2 regions of the Mesorhizobium sp. B3-1-7 genome follow, and region 1 is predicted to be linked to the other one. Evidence: predicted binding sites of a transcription regulator. Region 1 holds the regulator's gene; the other holds the start of a gene.
The links. The regulator LexA, encoded in region 1, represses DNA repair genes until DNA is damaged. The targets are predictions, from matches to a motif close to TGTTCNNNNTGTGTTCNG.
Positions count from the first base shown of each region.

Region 2: the regulator LexA is predicted to act here: its motif matches at 6,386-6,403, upstream of recA (recombinase RecA).

Region 1 is NZ_VFTL01000005.1:80,635-91,206, reverse strand. Features, by position in the region: gene fabZ (3-hydroxyacyl-ACP dehydratase FabZ) at 1-87, shown strand, start outside; gene lpxA (acyl-ACP--UDP-N-acetylglucosamine O-acyltransferase) at 103-939, shown strand; gene lpxI (UDP-2,3-diacylglucosamine diphosphatase LpxI) at 926-1,843, shown strand; gene lpxB (lipid-A-disaccharide synthase) at 1,833-3,020, shown strand; gene gltA (citrate synthase) at 3,074-4,402, opposite strand; gene gltX (glutamate--tRNA ligase) at 4,582-6,006, opposite strand; gene FJ417_RS05725 (ComEC/Rec2 family competence protein) at 6,110-8,566, shown strand; gene lexA (transcriptional repressor LexA) at 8,607-9,341, opposite strand; gene kynU (kynureninase) at 9,791-10,572, shown strand, end outside.
Region 2 is NZ_VFTL01000009.1:116,292-126,863, forward strand. Features, by position in the region: gene sufD (Fe-S cluster assembly protein SufD) at 1-428, shown strand, start outside; gene FJ417_RS10150 (cysteine desulfurase) at 514-1,755, shown strand; gene FJ417_RS10155 (SUF system Fe-S cluster assembly protein) at 1,761-2,153, shown strand; gene sufA (Fe-S cluster assembly scaffold SufA) at 2,242-2,622, shown strand; gene FJ417_RS10165 (RidA family protein) at 2,645-3,103, opposite strand; gene FJ417_RS10170 (GFA family protein) at 3,119-3,616, opposite strand; gene FJ417_RS10175 (TfoX/Sxy family protein) at 3,706-4,029, shown strand; gene FJ417_RS10185 (pseudouridine-5'-phosphate glycosidase) at 4,285-5,202, opposite strand; gene FJ417_RS10190 (carbohydrate kinase family protein) at 5,242-6,180, opposite strand; gene recA (recombinase RecA) at 6,462-7,559, shown strand; gene alaS (alanine--tRNA ligase) at 7,900-10,569, shown strand.

The DNA.
Region 1 (10,572 bases):
AACCTGCTGAAATTCGCCTGCGAGGCGATGGTTGACGGCGCGAAAGCCGCTGAAGCCGAGGTTTCGGCCATGATGGTTACCGGCTGACGGTTCGAAATGCTCATGAAAGTCTCGACATCCATTCATCCTTCCTCGGTCGTCGAAGAAGGAGCCCGGCTCGGCGAAGGCGTCCGCATCGGACCCTTCTGCCATATCAGCGCCGATGCAATCATTGGCGATCGTGTGGAACTGGTCAGCCATGTGTCGGTGATGGGCGCCACGACCATTGGGGCCGGGACAAAGGTCTATCCAATGGCGACGCTCGGCGCGCCGCCGCAGAACACCAAGCACAAGGGCGGTCGCACCACCCTGGTCATCGGAGCGAACTGCACCATTCGTGAAGGCGTCACAATGCATGTCGGCACCGACACCAGCCGTGGCGAGACAACTGTCGGCGACAACGGCAACTTCCTCGCCTACGCCCACATCGCCCATGATTGCGTCGTCGGCAAGAACGCTACCTTCGCCAATGGCGCGACGCTCGGCGGACATTGCGAGATTGGCGACAACGTCTATATCGGCGGCCTAAGCGCGGTTCACCAATTCGTGCGTGTCGGCGACAACGCCTTTCTCGGCGGCTGCTCGGCTTTTGTCGGCGATGTCATTCCCTACGCCATTGCCGTCGGCAACCGCGCCAGCCTGCGCGGCTTGAACATCATTGGTCTCAAACGCTCCGGTCTGCCGCGTTCCGAGATCTACCTGCTGCGCAAGGCTTATAGGACGATTTTCGATCGTTCCCGCACCGTCGGTGAGAATGTGGAACTCGCCAAGGCCGGGTTCGCCGGGTCGCCAACGGCCATGAAGATCATCGATTTCATCACCAGTCGCGACAAGCGACACTTTGCCGTCCCATCGCTCAAAGGTGGCGGCGACGATGACAGCGGCGATGACGAGGTCTGAGCGCGCCGCATCAGCGTTCCAACTCGCGCCGGGCTCGAAGGTCGGCATTATTGCCGGCGGTGGCAGCCTGCCCGTCGAAGTCGCCGATGGCCTAGTCAAGCACGGTTTTGTGCCCTTCATCATCATCGCCGCCGGTGAGGTCGACCGCGAGGCGGACTTCGCGGCCTACGATCAGGAAAAACTCGCGCTGGAAGACATCGGACTGCTGTTTCCGTTGCTGAAGCGCCGGGGCATCACGCACCTTGTCCTGGCCGGCGAGATCAAGCGCAGGCCGCGGCTGAGCAGGATAAAGCCGACATTTGGCCTGCTGGCGATAATTCCCTCCGTGGTCAGAGCGTTGCGACGCGGCGACGACGGCCTGCTGAAGGTGTTGACCCGAGGCCTGGAAAAGCGAGGCGTCAAGGTCGTCGGCGCGCACGAAGTCGTTCCGGAACTGACGGCTGGCGAAGGTCCATTGACGGTGACCGGGCCAAACCAGTCCGACTGGCGTGACATCGAAGCCGCCCGTAAGGCGGCCAAGGCCATCGGCGCACTCGATATCGGACAGGCTGCGATTGCGATTGGAGGTCGAGCCGTCGCCCTCGAAGGCATTGAAGGCACCGCCGGCCTGCTCGACAGAACGCGGGAATTGCGCGGCCACGGCAGGCTGGCCGGCAAGGCGCGCGGCGTGCTGGTCAAATGCGCCAAGCCGGGCCAGGAATTGCGCGCCGACTTGCCCACTATCGGCCCGCAGACCATCGAGGCCGCGCATGCGGCAGGCCTTGCCGGCATAGCCGTCGAAGCCGGCCGTTCGCTTATCCTTGAAGGTCCGACCACGCTTGCTCGCGCCAATGCGCTTGGCCTGTTCATTGTCGGCCTGCCCGCGACGAAAATGGCCAATGGGGAGCCGGCTAATGGTCGCTGACAAGCCGCTCAAGATCGCGATCGTCGCCGGCGAGGAATCCGGCGATCTGCTCGGCGCCGACATCGTGCGGGCGCTCGAACGCACGACCGGCCGCAAGGTTCAGCTCGTGGGCATTGGCGGCAGGCACTTGCAGCAGCTGGGACTGAACCCGCTCTTCGACGGCGGCGAGATCGCGCTGATGGGTTTTAGCGCGGTGCTGCGCGACCTGCCGCGGCTGATGCGCCGTATCGGCCAGACGGCGGCGACAATCGCGGCCGAGCGGCCCGATTGCCTGGTCACCATTGACAGTCCGGACTTTTCGCTGCGCGTCGCGAAGAAGGTCCGCGCAACGGCGCCGGCCATCCCGATCGTCCACTATGTCTGCCCGAGCGTATGGGCCTGGCGGCCGGGCAGGGCGGTGGCGATGAAGCCCTATGTCGATCACATCCTCTGCATCCTGCCCTTCGAGGTGAAGGCGCTCGCCCGCCTTGGCGGGCCGCCCGGCACCTATGTCGGACACCGGCTGACGCAGGATTCGGGCGTGCTTGGCGCCGCCAAGGCGCAGGCGATGCCGCGCGACCTGTCCGGCGATCGCGTCAAGACGCTGCTGGTGCTGCCCGGTTCGCGCCGCGGCGAGGTGAGGCGGCTGATCGAGCCGTTCGGCAAGACGATGTCGGTCCTGCGCCAGCGCGGCCATCGTCTGCGCTTGCTGTTGCCGACGGTGCCGCATGTCGCTGAGCCGGTGAAGGCCTCGGTCGCCAGCTGGGACGACAAGCCGGAAATCATCACCGAGCCGGAGCGCAAATGGCAGGCTTTCGGCAAGGCCGATGCGGCGTTGATCGCGTCTGGAACGGTTTCGCTGGAACTGGCGCTCGCAGGCGTTCCGATGGTTTCCTGCTACAAGCTCGACCCGATCGCGCGCCAGATTCTGCAGCATATGGTGACGACGTGGTCGGCACTGCTGCCCAATTTGATATCCGACCGCGCGCTGGTGCCGGAATTCTACGATCAGTATGTCCGGCCGGAAAACCTAGCCCGGCAGCTGGAAGCCCTGTTTGCCGACACCGGCATGCGCGCCTGGCAAAAGGCGGGCTTTGCCGAGATCGCCCGCCGCATGGCGACCGAGCGGCCCTCGGGCGAGATCGCCGCCGAGGTGGTGATGGGGTGCATCAGGAAGGCAGTAGGCAGTAGGCAGTAGGCAGTAGGCAGTAGGGGCTCTCTTTCTACTGCCTACTGCCTACTGCCTATTCCCTATCTCTTGGCAATCGGCACGTAATCGCGTTCCGTGGCGCCGGTGTAGAGCTGGCGCGGGCGGCCGATCTTCTGGTGCGGATCCTCGATCATTTCCTTCCACTGCGCGATCCAGCCGACGGTGCGGGCAACGGCGAACAGCACGGTGAACATGGTGGTGGGGAATCCCAACGCCTTTAGCGTGATGCCGGAGTAGAAGTCGACATTCGGGTAGAGCTTCTTTTCGATGAAGTAGGCGTCGGTCAGCGCAATCTTTTCCAGCTCCATGGCGATGTCGAGCAACGGATCGTCCTTGATGCCGAGTTCGCCCAGCACCTCATGCGCCGTCTTCTGCATGATCTTGGCGCGCGGATCGTAGTTCTTGTAGACGCGGTGGCCAAAGCCCATCAGCCGGAACGGATCGTTCTTGTCCTTGGCGCGGGCGATGAATTCCGGGATGTGGTCGACATGGCCGATCTCGCCCAGCATGTTGAGCGCTGCTTCGTTGGCCCCGCCATGCGCCGGACCCCACAGGCAGGCAATGCCGGCGGCGATGCAGGCGAACGGGTTGGCGCCCGAGGAGCCGGCGAGGCGGACGGTCGAGGTCGAGGCGTTCTGCTCGTGGTCGGCGTGCAGGATGAAGATGCGCTCCATGGCGCGCGCCAGCACCGGATTGATCTTGTATTCCTCGCACGGCACGGCAAAGCACATGTGCAGGAAGTTGGCGGCGAAGTTCAGCTCGTTCTTCGGGTAAATGAACGGCTGGCCGATGTGGTATTTGTAGGCCATCGCCGCGATCGTCGGCATCTTGGCGATCAGGCGCATCGAGGCGACCATGCGCTGGTAGGGATCCGAGATGTCGGTGGAGTCGTGATAGAAGGCCGATAGCGCGCCGACCACGCCGCACATGACGGCCATCGGATGCGCATCGCGGCGGAAGCCGGTGAAAAAGCGCGACATCTGCTCGTGCACCATCGTGTGGCGCGTCACGCGATAGTCGAAATCCTCCTTCTGCGCCTTGGTCGGGAGTTCACCGTAGAGCAGGAGGTAGCAGACCTCGAGGAAGTCGCCATGTTCGGCAAGCTGGTCGATCGGATAGCCGCGATGCAGCAGGATGCCGGCATCGCCGTCGATGAAGGTGATTGCCGACTCGCAGCTTGCCGTGGAGGTGAAGCCGGGGTCGTAGGTGAAGACGCCGGTCGTGCTGTAGAGCGCGCCGATATCGATCACGTCAGGCCCGGTCGACCCGCTTCGCACCTTGAATTCATGGGTCTTGCCGGCGAGTTCGAGCCTGGCGGTCGACTCATGCGCCTTGCCGCTCGGTTCCAGTTTTGTCGCAGCTTCGCTCATTGCAAACTCCTTTATGTTCCTCATGCCGGCAAGGCAATTCCTGCAAACGACACGTCGAAATCACCGGAATGCGCGAACTTGCCATCGCATTTTAGGAGGTGCGTGCCAGATTGGGCCAAGCCTAATGTTGCACTGCGAAACACACCTTTCAATGCCAATCTTCTTGGGCCAGTTCGCTGCTAATCGATTTGATCTCCAATCCTCGCCAGGCTTTCCTGGCGACCCAACACGGCAAGCACGTCGAACACGCCGGGCGAGGTGCTGCGGCCGGTCAGCGCGGCCCGAAGCGGCTGTGCCACGGCGCCGAGCTTGTGCCCACCGGCCTGCGCAAAGTCGCGGATCGAAGCCTCGGCCGAGGCGGCGCTCCAGTCGCCCTCGACGGCAGACAATGCGCCATGCGCGCCGCGCAGAATCGCGCGCGCATCCGCGTTGAGCAAGCCGGCCGCCTTCTCATCCAGCGGCAACGGCCGCTCGGCGAACAGAAACGCCGCTCCGTCGACCAGCTCGACCAGGGTCTTGGCCCGCTCCTTGAGACCGGGCATGGCGGCAAGCAGTTGCGCCTTGCGCCTGTCGTCGAGCTTTGCCGCGAACGTCGGGCCGCCTTCGAGATAGGGCAAGGTGGCGACGAAGATGTCGAACAGCGCCTGGTCATCCATCTTGCGCATATGGACGCCGTTCAGCGCCTCGAGCTTGGCGAAGTCGAAGCGCGCCGCGCCCTTGTTGACGTCGCCGATGTCGAACCACGCGACCATGTCCTTGACCGACATCACCTCGTCGTCGCCATGGCTCCAGCCGAGCCTGGCCAGATAGTTCAGCAGAGCCTCGGGCAGATAACCCATGGCGCGATAGGCTTCGACGCCGAGCGCGCCGTGCCGCTTCGACAGCTTGGCGCCGTCAGCGCCGTGGATCAGCGGGATGTGCGACATCGACGGCACATCCCAGCCCATGGCGTCGTAGATCACCGTCTGGCGCGCGGCGTTGGTCAGGTGATCGTCGCCGCGGATGATGTGGGTGACGCCCATGTCGTGATCGTCGACGACGACGGCATGCATGTAGGTCGGGACGCCGTCGGAACGCAGGATGATGAAGTCGTCGAGATCCTTGTTCGGGAAGCGCACCTCGCCCTGCACGCGGTCGTTGACGATCGTCACGCCTTCGGTCGGCGCCTTGATGCGGATCGCACCCTTGACGCCTGCCGGCGCCTCGGAGGGGCCGCGGTCGCGCCACTGGCCGTTGTAGCGCGGCGGCAGACCCTTGGCGCGGGCCGCCTCGCGCATCGCCTCCAGCTCGGCCGGCGTCTCATAGGCGTAATAGGCCTTGCCCATGCGCACGAGCTCCTCGGCCACCTCGCGATGACGCGGCGCGCGCTCGAACTGCGAGACGGCCTCGCCGTCCCAGGAGAGGCCAAGCCAGGTCAGCCCGTCGAGAATGGCGGCGGTGGCAGCTTCGGTGGAGCGCTCGCGATCGGTATCCTCGATGCGCAGCAGCATCGTGCCGCCGGTGTGCCTGGCATAGAGCCAGTTGAACAGCGCCGTACGCGCCCCGCCAATATGCAGGTAGCCTGTGGGCGAGGGGGCAAAACGGGTGACGACCTTGTCGGACATGGAACTCTCGAGGAAGCACTGAAAAAATGCATGTTTCGCGCGGACTTCCACGCGACCGGCGTTCATGTAGCATAGGCGGTCTGGGGCGCAAGGGGCAGACCCGATGGCTGGACATGGCCGGGGCGCGGAGGAGGGCGGGGGAACGACAGCTGGCGTCAGCGAACGCCTGATGTTTGCCCATGCCGCGCCCGAAGAGGGAGCGCCGGTTTCGCTTCCGGAGCCGCGGGCACCTACCGAGTTTATGCCACCCGGTGACGGTGCAATACAGCCGGTCTCGCCAACGGCGAGCGTCGGCCGAATCCGCAAACAGCTTGGCCGCGCCTCGCTTCCCGCACTGCGCCGAAGCATCGGCACCGCTGCCGCCACCGAGCTCGACCGCGGCATCGGCTTCCTGCTGGTGCCGGTGTTTTTGGCCGCCGGCGTCATCTATTACTTCTCGCTGAGCGTCGAGCCGGATCTCTACAGGCCGCTTGCGGCAGTGGCCCTGATGGCAGTCTGCGCGGCGGTCTCACATTCCCGGCACAGAACGCACCTTGTCTTCATGGCGGCGTTTTTCTGCGCCTTGGGCTTTCTCGCGGCCAAGGTCGAGACCTGGCGGATGGCAACCCCGATGCTGGGTTCGGAAATCCAGACACGGCTGACGGGCCGCCTCGTCACCGCCGAGGCGATGGCCAATGGCCGTGTCCGGCTGACCATCGACCTGATTTCCACGGAACATCCGAAGCTGCGCTACGCGCCGGACCGCGTCAGGTTGTCGGCCCGCAGGATCCCGTCCGGCATGACAGCCGGGTCGATGCTGACCGGCTATGCCAAGCTGCTGCCGCCGACAGGTCCGGTTCGGCCGGACAGCTACGACTTTTCCTTCGACAGCTATTTTGCCGGCATTGGCGGCAGCGGCTTTTTCCTGGGTGATCCAAAGCTGATTGCGCCGGTGGAGGCGCCCTTTGGCGCCCGCATCGCATCGGCGGTGGAAAACGCGCGCGAAGGGATCGCCGATCACATCAGGAGCGCCATCGGCGGATCCGAAGGCGAGATCGCAGCGGCACTGATCGTCGGCGTTCGTGCCGGCATTCCGGAGGCGATCAACGAGTCGATGCGACGGACCGGCATCTACCACATCATTTCGATCTCCGGCCTGCATATGGCGCTGGTCGCCGGCACGATCATGGTCCTTTTGCGCGGCGCCTTCGCGCTGTTTCCGGATTTCTCGTCGCGCCGACCGGTGAAGAAATATGCCGCTGGAATCGCGCTGCTCTCGATCGCCGCCTACCTCGTGATCTCCGGCATCGTGGTGGCGGCCGAGCGGAGTTTCATCATGCTGGCCGTGATGCTTGCCGCCGTGCTCTTCGACCGCGCGGCGCTCACCATGCGCAACCTGGCGATCTCGGCCATCGCCGTTATCCTTGTCTCGCCGCACGAAGTGGTCGGCCCAAGCTTCCAGATGTCCTTCGCCGCCACCGCCGCGCTGGTCGGCGCCTATGCCGGTTTTGCCGACTATCGCGCCGGCAAAACGACCGCGCCGCCGGCAAAGCGTTCGTTCCTCGGCTTCCTATCGCGAAAACTGGCGATCGGAGTGGGTGGTGCCGCCGTGACATCGCTCATCGCGGGCAGCGCGACATTGTTGTTTGCGATCTGGCACTTCCAGCGGGTGTCGCCGCTCAGCCTGCTGGCCAATCTGGCGGTCATGCCGATCGTCTCACTGATCGTCATGCCGTTTGCCGTGTTGAGCGCGCTGGCCATGCCCTTCGGCTTCGACGGCCCATTCCTTTATGTGATGGGCAAGGGCCTGACGGCGATGATCGCCATTTCGGCGTGGATCTCCGAGCGCTCACCGGTCGACGCCGTCGGGCTGATCTCGATCCAGTCGGTGCTGCTGGCGACGGTCGCGCTGGTCATCGCGACGATGGCCACCACCTGGCTGAGGCTTGCCGCCGTACCCTTCGCGCTCGCCGCGCTGCTGGCCATTCCGCATGTCCGCGCCCCGGATGTGCTTGTCTCGGAGGACGCGCATCTGGTGGCGATGCCGATCGGCGGCGGCGAGCTTGCCATCAACCGCACGCGCTCCAACGAGTTCACCACGGACAACTGGAAACGGGCGCTGAAAGCCGAGGAAATCGTACCGCCGGAGACGTTCGCTAAAGACGCCCTCGACATCGCCGATCCCGTCGACCTGCCGCCCGGCTCGCCCTTCTACTGCATCGGCGACCTCTGCATCGGCCGGCATCCTTCCGGCGCCATCGTCGCGCTCACCGAGAATCGCGCCAGCGCCCGGCCTGCTTGCGGTTTCGCCGACCTCATCGTCATCGACGACGCCACGGCCTACAACCCATGCCGCGATCCGCGCGTGCTTGTCGTCACCAAGCGGCAACTGGCACGCGACGGCAGCGCCGCCATCTTCTTCGATCCGCAATCGGCAACCGCGCGGCCAATCGTTCGCTACGCGGTCGAAGAACCGTACCGACCCTGGCACGAGCAGCGGAAATACGCGCGTGAGGCGAGGGGGCTGCCGCCCTATCAACGACCGGAAAAGCCGGCGGTCGCGCCGCAGCCTACAGAATAGGTGGCACGCAGTTCCGGCGAAGACCGCCGCGCGGTTCTGCTCAGTAACGGCGGATGAGTCCGACGAGCTTACCCTGAACCTTGACCCGGTCCGGTCCGAAGATACGGGTCTCATACGCCGGGTTGGCGGCTTCGAGCGCGATCGAGGCACCCTTGCGGCGGAAACGCTTCAGGGTCGCCTCCTCATCGTCGACCAGCGCCACCACGATCTCACCCGGGCTTGCCGTGTTGGCATTGCGGATGATGACGGTATCGCCGTCGAAGATGCCGGCCTCGATCATCGAGTCGCCCTTGACCTCCAACGCGTAATGCTCGCCGCCCATGATCATGTCCGGCGGCACCGAGATCGAATGCGTCTGGTGCTGGATAGCGTCTATCGGCACGCCGGCGGCGATGCGGCCCATCACCGGAATGGACACGGCCGAAACAGCGTCGTCGTCATTGCTGGGTGTCGGCGTGCGAGAGGGCGCCGCCGGCTTGACCTGGCGGCCAAGATTGCCCTGGCCGCCCTGGATGACGCTCGGCGAAAACTTTCTCGCGGCATTCAGGCCAGGCGCGATCGAGTCGGGCAGCCGCAGCACTTCAAGCGCGCGCGCCCGGTTCGGCAGCCGGCGAATGAAGCCGCGTTCTTCCAGCGCCGTGATCAGCCGATGGATGCCCGATTTGGAGGCCAGATCGAGCGCTTCCTTCATCTCGTCGAAAGACGGCGGAATCCCGCTCTCCTTGAGGCGTTCATGGATGAACATCAGCAGTTCATGTTGTTTGCGCGTCAGCATGGCGGCCCCCTTGGGTTCTGAAACCGGAATCAGAAAAACAAACCCAGAACAAACACTATCTGTTCCAGTTGTGTTCCGCAACCGTTTAAAGTTTAGTGAATTTGTTGAGGCTTCGGAAACAATGTTGCATCCAAGGGATACCTGGCCGAGTCAGGTCAGCGGTGTCATTGATTCCGCTCGATTATGCGGCCCTCCTTAAGCTGAAGCGCGGTCCAACACCATCACAAAGGCGCGGGCGGGATTGCTTCGGCTCTTGCGCGAACGTGCTTCACCGTGAACGAAACGGACCCAAAATGCCAACTTCGGCAATGATTCCGATCCATGGTCTTCGCCGTCTATGGACCAGCTAACATAGCGCAGAAGGTTCTTGCCGTGGCACGGACGGTGGTGAGACAACCGTCCTTGGCCAGCCGTGAGAGGCGCCATGCCGAAATGGAGGCGGCAGCATGATGGGGGGAATTCCTGATCTCGCCGAGACCGAGGCGATGGATGCAGCGGATCCGCTGCGCGCCCTGCGCGATCGCTTTGTCCTGCCGGAGGGGGTGATCTACCTCGACGGGAATTCGTTGGGAGCGGCCTCGCACGCCGCATTCGACGAGTTGCGCAAGGCAGCTGCCGAGGAGTGGGCGCATGACCTCATTCGTGCCTGGAACAAGGATGGATGGTTCGACATGCCGGTCGAGCTGGGCGACCGGCTCGGACGCCTGATCGGCGCGGCGCCGGGCCAGACCGTGGTCTGCGACACCACGTCGATCAACATCTACAAAGTGCTGCACGCGGCGATGGCGATGCGGCCGGACCGAACCGTGATCGTTGCCGAGGGCGACAGTTTTCCGACCGATATCTATATGGCCGAAGGGGTGACCTCGACCGGAAAGAACACTGTCCTGCGCCTGGCTGGCGTGGACGCGCCGAGCATCGAGGAACTGATCGACGAACGCGTGGCGGTGGTGTTGGTCAACCACGTCAATTACAAATCCGGCGAGTTGCGCGACATGGCGGCGCTTACGCGCATGGCGCATGACGCCGGTGCGCTGATCGTATGGGATCTCTGCCACAGCGCGGGCGCCATGCCGGTAGAACTTGACAGGGCAAGCGCCGATTTCGCCGTCGGCTGCACCTATAAATATCTCAATGGCGGGCCAGGTTCTCCTGCCTTCATCTATGCGGCCGAGCGGCATCTTGCCGATGTGCGGCAGCCGCTCAGCGGGTGGTGGAGCCATGCACGGCC
Region 2 (10,572 bases), on a different contig from region 1:
ATACCGACACCACCATGGTGCTCGACCACGCCGTGCCGCACACGACCTCGACGGAAGTGATCCGCAATGTCGTGACCGGCAAGGCGCGCGGCGTCTTCCAGGGCCGCATCAATGTGCATCAATACGCGCAGAAGACCAACGCCAAGATGGCCTGCAACACGCTGCTTCTGTCGGACGACGGCGAGTTCTCGACCAAGCCGGAGCTGGAGATCTTCGCCGACGACGTCGTCTGCGGCCATGGCGCGACGGTCACCGAGATCGACCACAACCACCTGTTCTACCTGATGGCTCGCGGCATCGACGAGAAGTCGGCGCGGGGCCTTCTGGTGAAGGCATTCGTGGCCGAAGTGATCGAGGAACTGGACGACGAGGCGCTGGTCGAAGCGCTGGAAGCGCGGCTCGACGGCTGGTTTTTGACGCACGGGTAGCGCCTACCTTCTCCCCTTGTGGGAGAAGGTGGCCGAGCGAAGCTCGGTCGGAAGGATCGCGGCTTCGGCCGACAAGGACTTCGAAATGGACCAGAAGATCGAAACCACCCCATATGACGTCGAGGCGATCCGCCGCGATTTCCCGATCCTGTCGCGCCAGGTCTACGGCAAGCCGCTGGTCTATCTCGACAATGGCGCCTCGGCGCAGAAGCCGCAGGTGGTGCTCGACACCATCCAGCACGCCTATTCCCAGGAATACGCCAACGTCCATCGCGGTCTGCATTTCCTCTCCAATGCCGCGACCGATGCCTATGAGAATGCGCGCAAGTCGGTGCAGCGGTTTCTCAATGCGCCGAGCACCGACAACATCGTCTTCACCTCCAACACCACCTCGGCGATCAACACGGTCGCCTATGGCTGGGGCATGCCCCGGATTGGCGAGGGTGACGAGATCGTGCTTTCGATCATGGAGCACCACTCCAACATCGTGCCGTGGCATTTCATCCGCGAGCGGCAGGGCGCCAAGCTGATCTGGGTGCCGGTCGACGATCTCGGCGCCTTCCATATCGAGGAATTCGAAAGACGGCTGACCGACCGTACCAAGCTCGTCGCCATCACCCAGATGTCGAATGCGCTGGGCACGGTGACGCCGATCAAGGAGATCGTGCGCGTCGCGCATGCGCGTGGAATTCCGGTCCTCGTCGACGGCAGCCAGAGCGCCGTCCACATGCCGATCGACGTGCAGGATCTCGACTGCGATTTCTTCGTCTTCACCGGACACAAGGTCTACGGCCCTTCCGGAATCGGCGTGCTCTACGGCAAGAAGGACAGGCTGGAAGAGATGCGCCCCTTCATGGGCGGCGGCGAGATGATCGAGGAAGTGACGGAGGACATCGTCACCTATAACGAGCCGCCGCATCGCTTCGAGGCCGGCACCCCACCGATCGTGCAGGCGATCGGTCTGGGCGCGGCGCTCGATTACATGGAGAAGGTTGGCCGCGAGCGCATCGCCGCGCACGAGGCGGACCTCAAGACTTACGCGCATGAGCGGCTGCGCGCGATCAACTCGCTGCGCATCTTCGGCGACGCGCCTGGCAAAGGCGCCATCATCTCGTTCGAATTGCAGGGCATCCATGCGCATGACGTGTCGATGGTGATCGACCGGCAAGGCGTCGCCGTCCGTGCCGGCACGCATTGCGCCCAGCCGCTGTTGAAACGCTTCGGCGTAACCTCCACATGCAGGGCATCGTTCGGCATGTATAATACCAGGGCCGAAGTGGACGCCTTGGCCGAGGCGCTGGAAAAGGCGCGAAAGTTCTTCGGGTGACGATGATGGACGACGTGAGCACCACCGCAGAAAAAGCGCCGGAAACGGCCGCGAACGGCATCGTTTCGGCCTCGGCGATCCCCGCCGATGAGCTGGCGCGGCTGACCGACGACATCGTCTCGGCGCTGAAGACGGTCTACGACCCAGAAATCCCGGCCGACATCTATGAGCTCGGCCTGGTCTACAAGATCGACATCGAGGACGATCGTTCGGTCAAGATCGACATGACACTGACCGCTCCGGGCTGCCCGGTGGCCGGCGAGATGCCTGGCTGGGTCGAGAACGCCGTCGGCGCCGTCGAAGGCGTCTCCGGCGTCGAGGTCAACATGACGTTCGACCCGCCATGGACGCCCGACCGCATGTCGGAAGAGGCGCAGGTCGCGGTCGGGTGGTATTGAGCTTGACTTGCACGCTAGGTGAAACTTCACCATCTTAAGGGCAGACTCATTCCGCGGGCCTTGAACCCGCGCGAACGTGGAGAATGATATGGGACGCTTCGCCGTCATCACGATGACCGAAAAGGCCGCCGACCGGGTGCGCGAGATCGCCGCCACGCGCGAAGGTGCGCATGGCATCCGGCTCGGCATCAAGAAGGGCGGCTGCGCCGGCATGGAATACACGGTCGACCTGGTCACCGAGCCGAACCCCAAGGACGACCATATCGAACGCGACGGCGCGCATGTCTATGTCGCGCCGGAAGCGGCGTTGTTCCTGTTTGGCACCGAGATGGATTTCGAGCTGACGACGCTGCGCACCGGCTTCACCTTCAGGAATCCGAACCAGAGCTCGGCCTGCGGCTGCGGCGAATCCGTCGAGCTGAAGCCTGCCGACCTCAAGGCGCTTGCCGAGGCACGCGCCTCGGCCTGACCAAGCCCGTCGGCGGTTCCGCTCAGTCCGGCAGCGCCGCAATGACGACGAGCTCGACAACAAGATCCGGCTGCGCCAGGGCGGCGACGCCGATCACTTCCGATGGCGGCGGGTTGTTGTAGCTGCAGTGCTTCGGGCAATGTTCGGCGAAGAATTCGTCCAGCACGTCCAGACGAAAGTTGGGTGAGCTGAGAACGCCGCCGGACGGGAAAGGTCCTTTGACGTAGAACGTCACCTTGACCAGATGGTCGAGCGAGCTGCCAAGCTCCTCCAGATCCGACTTGATGTTCGCGAGGATCTCGCGCCATTGCGTTGCCGCGTCGCCAACGGCGCCCCCCTGGTGTTTCGACGGATCGTAATCGTCGATGGTGGCGGTGTTGCCGGACAGAAAAACATATCCCTTCGCGTCCGAGACGACCGTGCCCTTGCCCCAAGGCATCAAACGATCGCCTTTGAATTTCTTGTGCGTCGTGAGGTTCATTTCGGCCTCCTGTCGCTAATCCACCCACATCCCCGTCCGTTTGTGCCAGTCGGCGATCGATTCCTCGGGATAGACGTCGAACACCTTGTCATTTTTCCCGATCACCGGCTCGACCCAGTTCGCCTTGTATTTCAGCATCAGATGCACCTTTTCCGGCGGCGTCGGCAGGTCGCTGTCGATCGCCGAGGCGAAGGGATGCACGAGGTCCGGCCAGGTCGGGTCGTAAAGCCACAGCGCCGCGCCGCATTTCTTGCAGAAATTGCGTTCGCCGGTCGAGACCTCGCAATGCGGATGCTCGTCGTCCTCGATCTCGGCGCGGTAGACACCGAGATTGCGCTTGCCCCTGATATCAAGCGTCTCGCAGTCGGCGCCGAGATTGATGGCGAAACCGCCGCCGCCCTGCTGCTTGCGGCAGATCGAGCAGTAGCAGAGCATGAACGGCACCGGCGTGTGGCTTTCCACCTCGAAGCGGACGGCGCCGCAGCGGCAGGAGCCTTTGAGCAGGACGGGCATGGCGGGATCTCCGTTTTCCGATCTCAACCTGTCAGCATGCTTTTGGTTGCGGCGATGACAAGGCCCATGCCGGATGAGATGATCGCGGCATGGACAACGCGCGCCTTGAAGAATTGTTCGAAAGCCTGGGACCGATCAGCATCAGAAAACTGTTCGGGGGCAAGGGCATCTATTGCGACGGCGTCATCGTCGCGGTCGTCGTGCGCGGCGAATTGCTGCTCAAGGCCGACGAGGAGAGCATCCCCGACTTCGAAGCCGCTGGCTGCAAGCAATGGACCTATACAGGCTCGCGGCACGGCAAGGAGGTGGCGATGCCATACTGGAGCATTCCCGACGAGGCTTTCGACGACCCCGACGAAATGGCGGTATGGGCGCGGCGCGCTTACGAGGCGGGACGAAGGGCGGGGAGATAATTTTCGAGGGCGTTGTGGCGGCCTTTTGGAGATGCCGAGGGACAGCAACCCTCTCTGTCCTGCCGGACATCTCCCCCGCAAGGGGCGAGATTGACCCTCGCCACGACTTTCGCCAATCGCCGACGTTGCAAGAAGAATGCCGGCGGCCAAGCTGCTAATCTCGCCCCTTGCGGGGGAGATGGCAGGCCAGAGGGGGTGTGACGGAACGCGGCGTTCGCATTTGGCTATCGCTGCCGGTAGTTGAGCGTTCCGCGCCTACAACGCCTTGGCAATCTCCGCCGCCAGCCGCGCGTTGTTCTCGACCAGCGCGATGTTGGTCTTCAGGCTGCGGCCGCCGGTGAGCTCCAGGATCTTCGACAAAAGGAACGGCGTCACCGCCTTGCCGGTGACGTTCTGGGCTTCGGCGGCCTTCTGCGCGGCTTCGATATAGCCAGCCATTTCGTCGGCGGGGATCTCGTCGTTCCGCGGCACCGGATTGGCGATGAGGATGCCGCCGCCGAGGCCCAGCGCCTGCCGCGTGCGATAGAAATGCGCAATGTCCTGCGGCGCATTGAGCGTCAGCGGCGCGCGGAAGGGCGACTGCCTCGACCAGAAGGCGGGCATCGTCTCGCAGCCATGGCCGATCACCGGCACGCCGCGCGTCTCCAGCACTTCCAGCGTCTTTTCGATGTCGAGGATCGCCTTGGCGCCGGCAGAGACAACGACAACCGGCGTGCGCGCCAGCTCGTCGAGATCGGCCGAGATATCGAAGCTCTTTTCCGCGCCTTTGTGGACGCCGCCAATGCCGCCGGTGGCGAAGACCTTTATGCCGGCCATATGCGCGGCGATCATAGTGGCCGCAACGGTGGTGCCGCCGGTGCGCTTTTGAGCGACGGCGAAGCCGATATCGGCGCGCGACAGCTTCATGGCGTCACCGGTCATGGCAAGCGATTCGCGCTCGCCGTCGGACAGGCCGATCTTGATGCGGCCGTCGACCACGGCGATCGTCGCCGGCAGCGCGCCGCCATCGATGATGATCTGTTCGACCTTGGCGGCCATCGCGCCATTGTCGGGGTAGGGCATGCCGTGGGTGATGATGGTGCTTTCCAGCGCCACCACCGGCCGGCCGGCGGCAAGCGCCTCCGCCACGGGCGGGTGGATGTCGACGAAGGGGTGGGCGGTGTCGGGTGTCACGGCTGTCTCCGATCAGGAGGAAGTGGGTGTCTGGTGGCCCTATGCCACCTCCCGCGCCTCCGGCACAAGGCCAAGCACCTGCGTGAAGTTGCCCGCCGTGAAAGACGGCACGGCCTCCGGGCTCTCGATGGCAAGCATCGCCGCGGCAAGGCCTTCGCGCAGCGCGGCACGCAGCGGCAGGCCGCGCAGCAAGGCGGCGACCGTTGCGCCGGTCAAGGCGTCGCCGGCTCCGGTCACGTCGGCAACCTTGCGCGGCGCGGGTGGATCGATCTCGAAGATGCCGGTGTCGTCGAAGCCCAGAACCGGGGCGCTGCCGGACGTGACCACGCCGGCATTCAGGCCGGCCCGCCTGAGCGCGTCGACAAGGGTTTCGCCGGATAGCTCGGCGCCGGCCAGCGCGGCGGCTTCGCGGCGGTTCATGAAAAGCAGCGACAGGTCGTCGAGCAGCGGCGCCAGGCGGACGACCTTGGCCGGCGAGACGGCGATGGCGAAGACCGGCCGGCCACCGGCAAGCGCTACCAAGCGCTCCAGCGCCGCCGTCGGCAGGTTGGCGTCGCACAGGATGGCGTCGGCCGCGGCGATCGCCTCGCGCACCTTGGAACGCCTCATCTGCTTGGGGAAGGCAAGATCGTAGAGCGTCATGTCGGCCAGCCCGACGATCAGCTCACCTTCGGCGTCGATCAACGCCGTGTAGCTCGGCGTCGTGCGGTCGAGGAACACCACCGAGAGGTCCGCTATTCCGGCGTTGTCGATCGCCAAGGCGACGGTGTCGGCCGCAGCGTCGCCGCCGCGCACCGATATCAGCGAGGCCGACACGCCGCGCTTCACCACGCTGCGCAGCGCGTTGAAAACCACGCCGCCGACGTCCTCGCGCATGATGCCGGGATTCGAAGCGGCGGGCACATAGGCGCCCGAGACCTGGCCGCGCCGGTCGATATGGGCTCCGCCCAGCGCCAGGATTGTTGGGGATGTCGGCATGCGGATATGGTAACCTTGGTTGATAGTTGGCTGCGCACACTAAGTTTCTGCGCGTCACACCGCAATCGGCGCCGCGATTCGGGACATGCGGATATCAAATCTCTTCTGGACCAGTGGTTCTGTTTCGCTCCAGCCCTGGTGGGACAAAGAAAGAACATATCCAGATATTGATTGTTTTTCAGCTGCTTGCCGCCCCTTGCCAAATGAGAACAAAAAAGGTACAAAACAAGCAGGGATCACGGATTGTCCGGCCTTCATTGACGACCAAGGGGTGATGTATCATGGCTCAGAATTCTTTGCGGCTTGTAGAGGATAAGGCAGTGGACAAATCAAAGGCTCTGGACGCGGCGCTGTCGCAAATCGAGCGCGCTTTCGGCAAGGGCTCGATCATGCGGCTCGGCGCCAACGAGCAGGTGGTCGAGATCGAAACCGTGCCGACCGGCTCGCTCGGCCTCGACATCGCGCTCGGCGTCGGCGGCCTGCCGCGCGGCCGCATCATCGAGATTTACGGGCCGGAAAGCTCGGGCAAGACGACGCTGGCGCTGCACACGGTGGCGGAAGCCCAGAAGAAGGGCGGTATCTGCGCCTTCGTCGATGCCGAGCACGCGCTCGATCCGGTTTATGCCCGCAAGCTTGGCGTCGACCTCGAGAACCTTTTGATCTCGCAGCCCGACACCGGCGAGCAGGCGCTGGAAATCTGCGACACGCTGGTGCGTTCGGGCGCCATCGACGTGCTGGTCGTCGACTCGGTGGCGGCACTGACGCCGCGCGCTGAAATCGAAGGCGAGATGGGCGATTCGCTGCCCGGTCTTCAGGCTCGCCTGATGAGCCAGGCGCTGCGCAAGCTGACCGCCTCGATCTCGCGCTCCAACACAATGGTCATCTTCATCAACCAGATCCGCATGAAGATCGGCGTCATGTTCGGCTCGCCCGAGACGACCACCGGCGGCAACGCGCTGAAATTCTACGCCTCGGTGCGCCTCGACATCCGCCGCATCGGCTCGGTCAAGGACCGCGACGAGGTCGTCGGCAACCAGACCCGCGTCAAGGTGGTGAAGAACAAGCTGGCCCCGCCCTTCAAGGTGGTCGAGTTCGACATCATGTATGGCGAGGGCGTGTCGAAGACCGGCGAGCTGATCGATCTCGGCGTCAAGGCTGGCGTCATCGAGAAGTCAGGCGCCTGGTTCTCCTACAATTCGCAGCGCCTCGGCCAAGGTCGCGAGAACGCAAAACTGTTCCTGCGCGACAATCCCGATACGGCGCGTGAGGTCGAACTTGCATTGCGCCAGAATGCCGGGCTGATCGCCGAGAAATTTCTCGAGAATGGCGGCTCCGAAGGCGGCGACGACGGTTTCGAGGACGAAGCCGGCGCCTTGTAGGGCCGGTTCGTTCCAGGAAGATCGCGCAGCAGTTTCCTGTTCGGGATTGGGCGGAAGCTATTCGTCGGCTTAGCCGGAGTTCGGCCACAATCCTTGTTTATCGTCTTATGCTTATGTAATCGAGTTCTTGAGTATTGCGTACCCGAACCGCCGGCCTTCGCGCCGGCGGTTTTGCATTTTGCGGGCGGCGCCGGGCCGTCGCTCGCCGGCGGATTGACCTAACTCCGTGTTTCTGGACAGGCTCAAGAGCTACGGCTAAAAGGCCCATCTATCTTCTGGAAACACCAAAGCCCATCAGCCGCCGGCGACGCCGGCGGTTCTCGCGAAAAGGCAGTACGCAATGAGTGGCGTGAACGATATCCGGTCGACATTTCTCGACTACTTCCGCAAGGAGGGCCACGAGATCGTCGCCTCCAGCCCGTTGGTGCCGCGCAACGATCCGACGCTGATGTTCACAAACGCAGGCATGGTGCAGTTCAAGAACGTCTTCACCGGCCTGGAGAAACGTCCCTATTCGCGAGCGTCCACCGCGCAGAAGAGCGTGCGTGCAGGCGGCAAGCACAACGACCTCGACAATGTCGGCTATACCGCGCGCCATCTCACCTTCTTCGAGATGCTCGGCAATTTCTCGTTCGGCGACTATTTCAAGGAGCGCGCGATCGAGCTTGCCTGGAACCTGATCACCAAGGGTTTCGGCCTGAAGAAGGACAAGCTGCTCGTCACGGTCTATCACACCGACGACGAGGCGGCTGGTTACTGGAAGAAGATCGCCGGCTTCTCCGACGACCGCATAATCCGCATCCCGACCTCGGACAATTTCTGGGCGATGGGCGACACCGGCCCGTGCGGTCCGTGCTCGGAAATCTTCATCGATCGCGGCGAGCATATCTGGGGCGGCCCGCCCGGCAGCCCGGAAGAGGACGGCGACCGGTTCCTGGAATTCTGGAACCTGGTGTTCATGCAGTATGAGCAGGTGACGAAGGAAGAGCGCATCGACCTGCCGCGTCCCTCGATCGACACCGGCATGGGCCTGGAGCGCATGGCCTCCATCCTGCAGGGCGTCGAAAGTGTCTTCGAGACCGACCTGTTCAGGCATTTGATCGACGCGGCGTCCTCGGCGCTAGGCCAGGGGCCGAACCAGGAGAACGTCGGGTCGTATCGCGTCATCGCGGATCATCTGCGCTCGTCCTCGTTCCTGGTGGCAGATGGTGTGCTGCCGTCGAATGAGGGGCGCGGCTATGTGCTGCGCCGCATCATGCGCCGTGCCATGCGCCATGCGCAGCTGCTTGGCGCGAAGGAGCCGCTGATGTGGCAGCTGGTGCCGGCGCTGGTGCGCGAGATGGGCCAGGCCTATCCCGAGCTCGTGCGCGGAGAGGCGCTGATCACCGAAACGCTGAAGCTCGAGGAAACACGCTTCCGCAAGACGCTGGTGCGCGGCCTCGGCCTGCTTTCGGACGCTACGGAGACGCTGCATGCCGGCGACATGCTGGATGGCGAGACGGCCTTCAAGCTCTACGACACCTATGGCTTCCCGCTCGATCTGACGCAGGATGCGCTGCGCCAGCGCAGCATCTCGGTCGATATCGCCGGCTTCACCGATGCGATGGAGCGGCAGAAGGCCGAGGCGCGCGCGCATTGGACGGGCTCGGGCGAGGCCGCGACCGAGACGGTCTGGTTCTCGGTGCGCGAAAAGACCGGCGCCACCGAATTCCTCGGCTATGAGACCGAGCAGGCGGAAGGCATCGTCCAGGCCCTGGTCAGGGACGGCAAGACCATCGACAGCGCGAGCCAGGGCGATGCGGTCGCCTTGGTCGTCAACCAGACGCCGTTCTACGGCGAATCCGGCGGCCAGATGGGCGACACCGGCGTGATTTCCGGCGAGGGTTTTTCAATCGAGGTCTCGGACACGCAGAAGAAGGCCGATGGTTTGTTCGTGCATCTCGGCAAGGTGGCCAAAGGCACGGTCAAGACGGGTGATGCCGTCGAGTTGAAGGTCGATCATGCCCGCCGCTCGAGGCTGCGCGCCAACCATTCCGCAACGCATCTCATCCATGAGGCGCTGCGCGAGGTGCTGGGCACCCATGTCGCGCAGAAGGGCTCGCTGGTGGCGCCCGACCGGCTGCGCTTCGACATCTCGCACAACAAGCCGATCTCGGCCGATGAGCTCGAGGAGGTCGAGCGCATGGCCAACGAGATCGTCGTGCAGAACAGTCCGGTGACGACGCGTCTGATGTCGGTCGACGACGCGATTGCCGAAGGCGCCATGGCGCTGTTCGGCGAGAAATACGGCGATGAGGTGCGCGTCGTGTCGATGGGCACCGGCCTGCATGGCGCCAAGGCAAACCGGCCTTATTCGGTCGAGCTTTGCGGCGGCACGCATGTGAGGTCGACCGGCGATATCGGCCTGGTGCGCATACTGTCGGACAGCGCGGTGGCGGCCGGCGTGCGCCGCATCGAAGCGCTGACCGGCGAGGCGGCGCGCAGACATCTGGACGAACAGGACAGGCGGCTGAAAGCCGCGGCGGCGACCTTGAAGATCTCGCCGGCCGACGTGCCGTTGCGCGTCGAGGCGCTGCTCGAAGAACGCAAAAAGCTCGAAAAGGAGCTTACCGAGGCGCGCAAGAAACTGGCGCTGGGCGGCGGCTCGGCCGTTGCCGATGCTCCGGCCGCGAACGAGACCGTCGCAGGTGTCGGATTCCTCGGCAAGGCGGTCACCGGCGTGGCGCCGAAGGACCTGAAGCCGCTGGCGGATGCCGGCAAGAAGACGCTCGGCTCCGGCATAGTCGTCTTTGTCGGCGCGGGCGAGGACAACAAGGCAAGCGTGGTCGTCGGCGTCACCGACGACCTGACCGCTCGCTTCAGCGCCGTCGATCTCGTGCGCGTCGCGTCCGCCGCGCTTGGCGGTCAAGGCGGCGGCGGCCGTCCCGACATGGCGCAGGCCGGCGGCCCCGATGCGTCGAAGGCCAATGATGCCATTGCGGCGGTGAAGGCGGCGCTGGAAGCGGCGTGACGG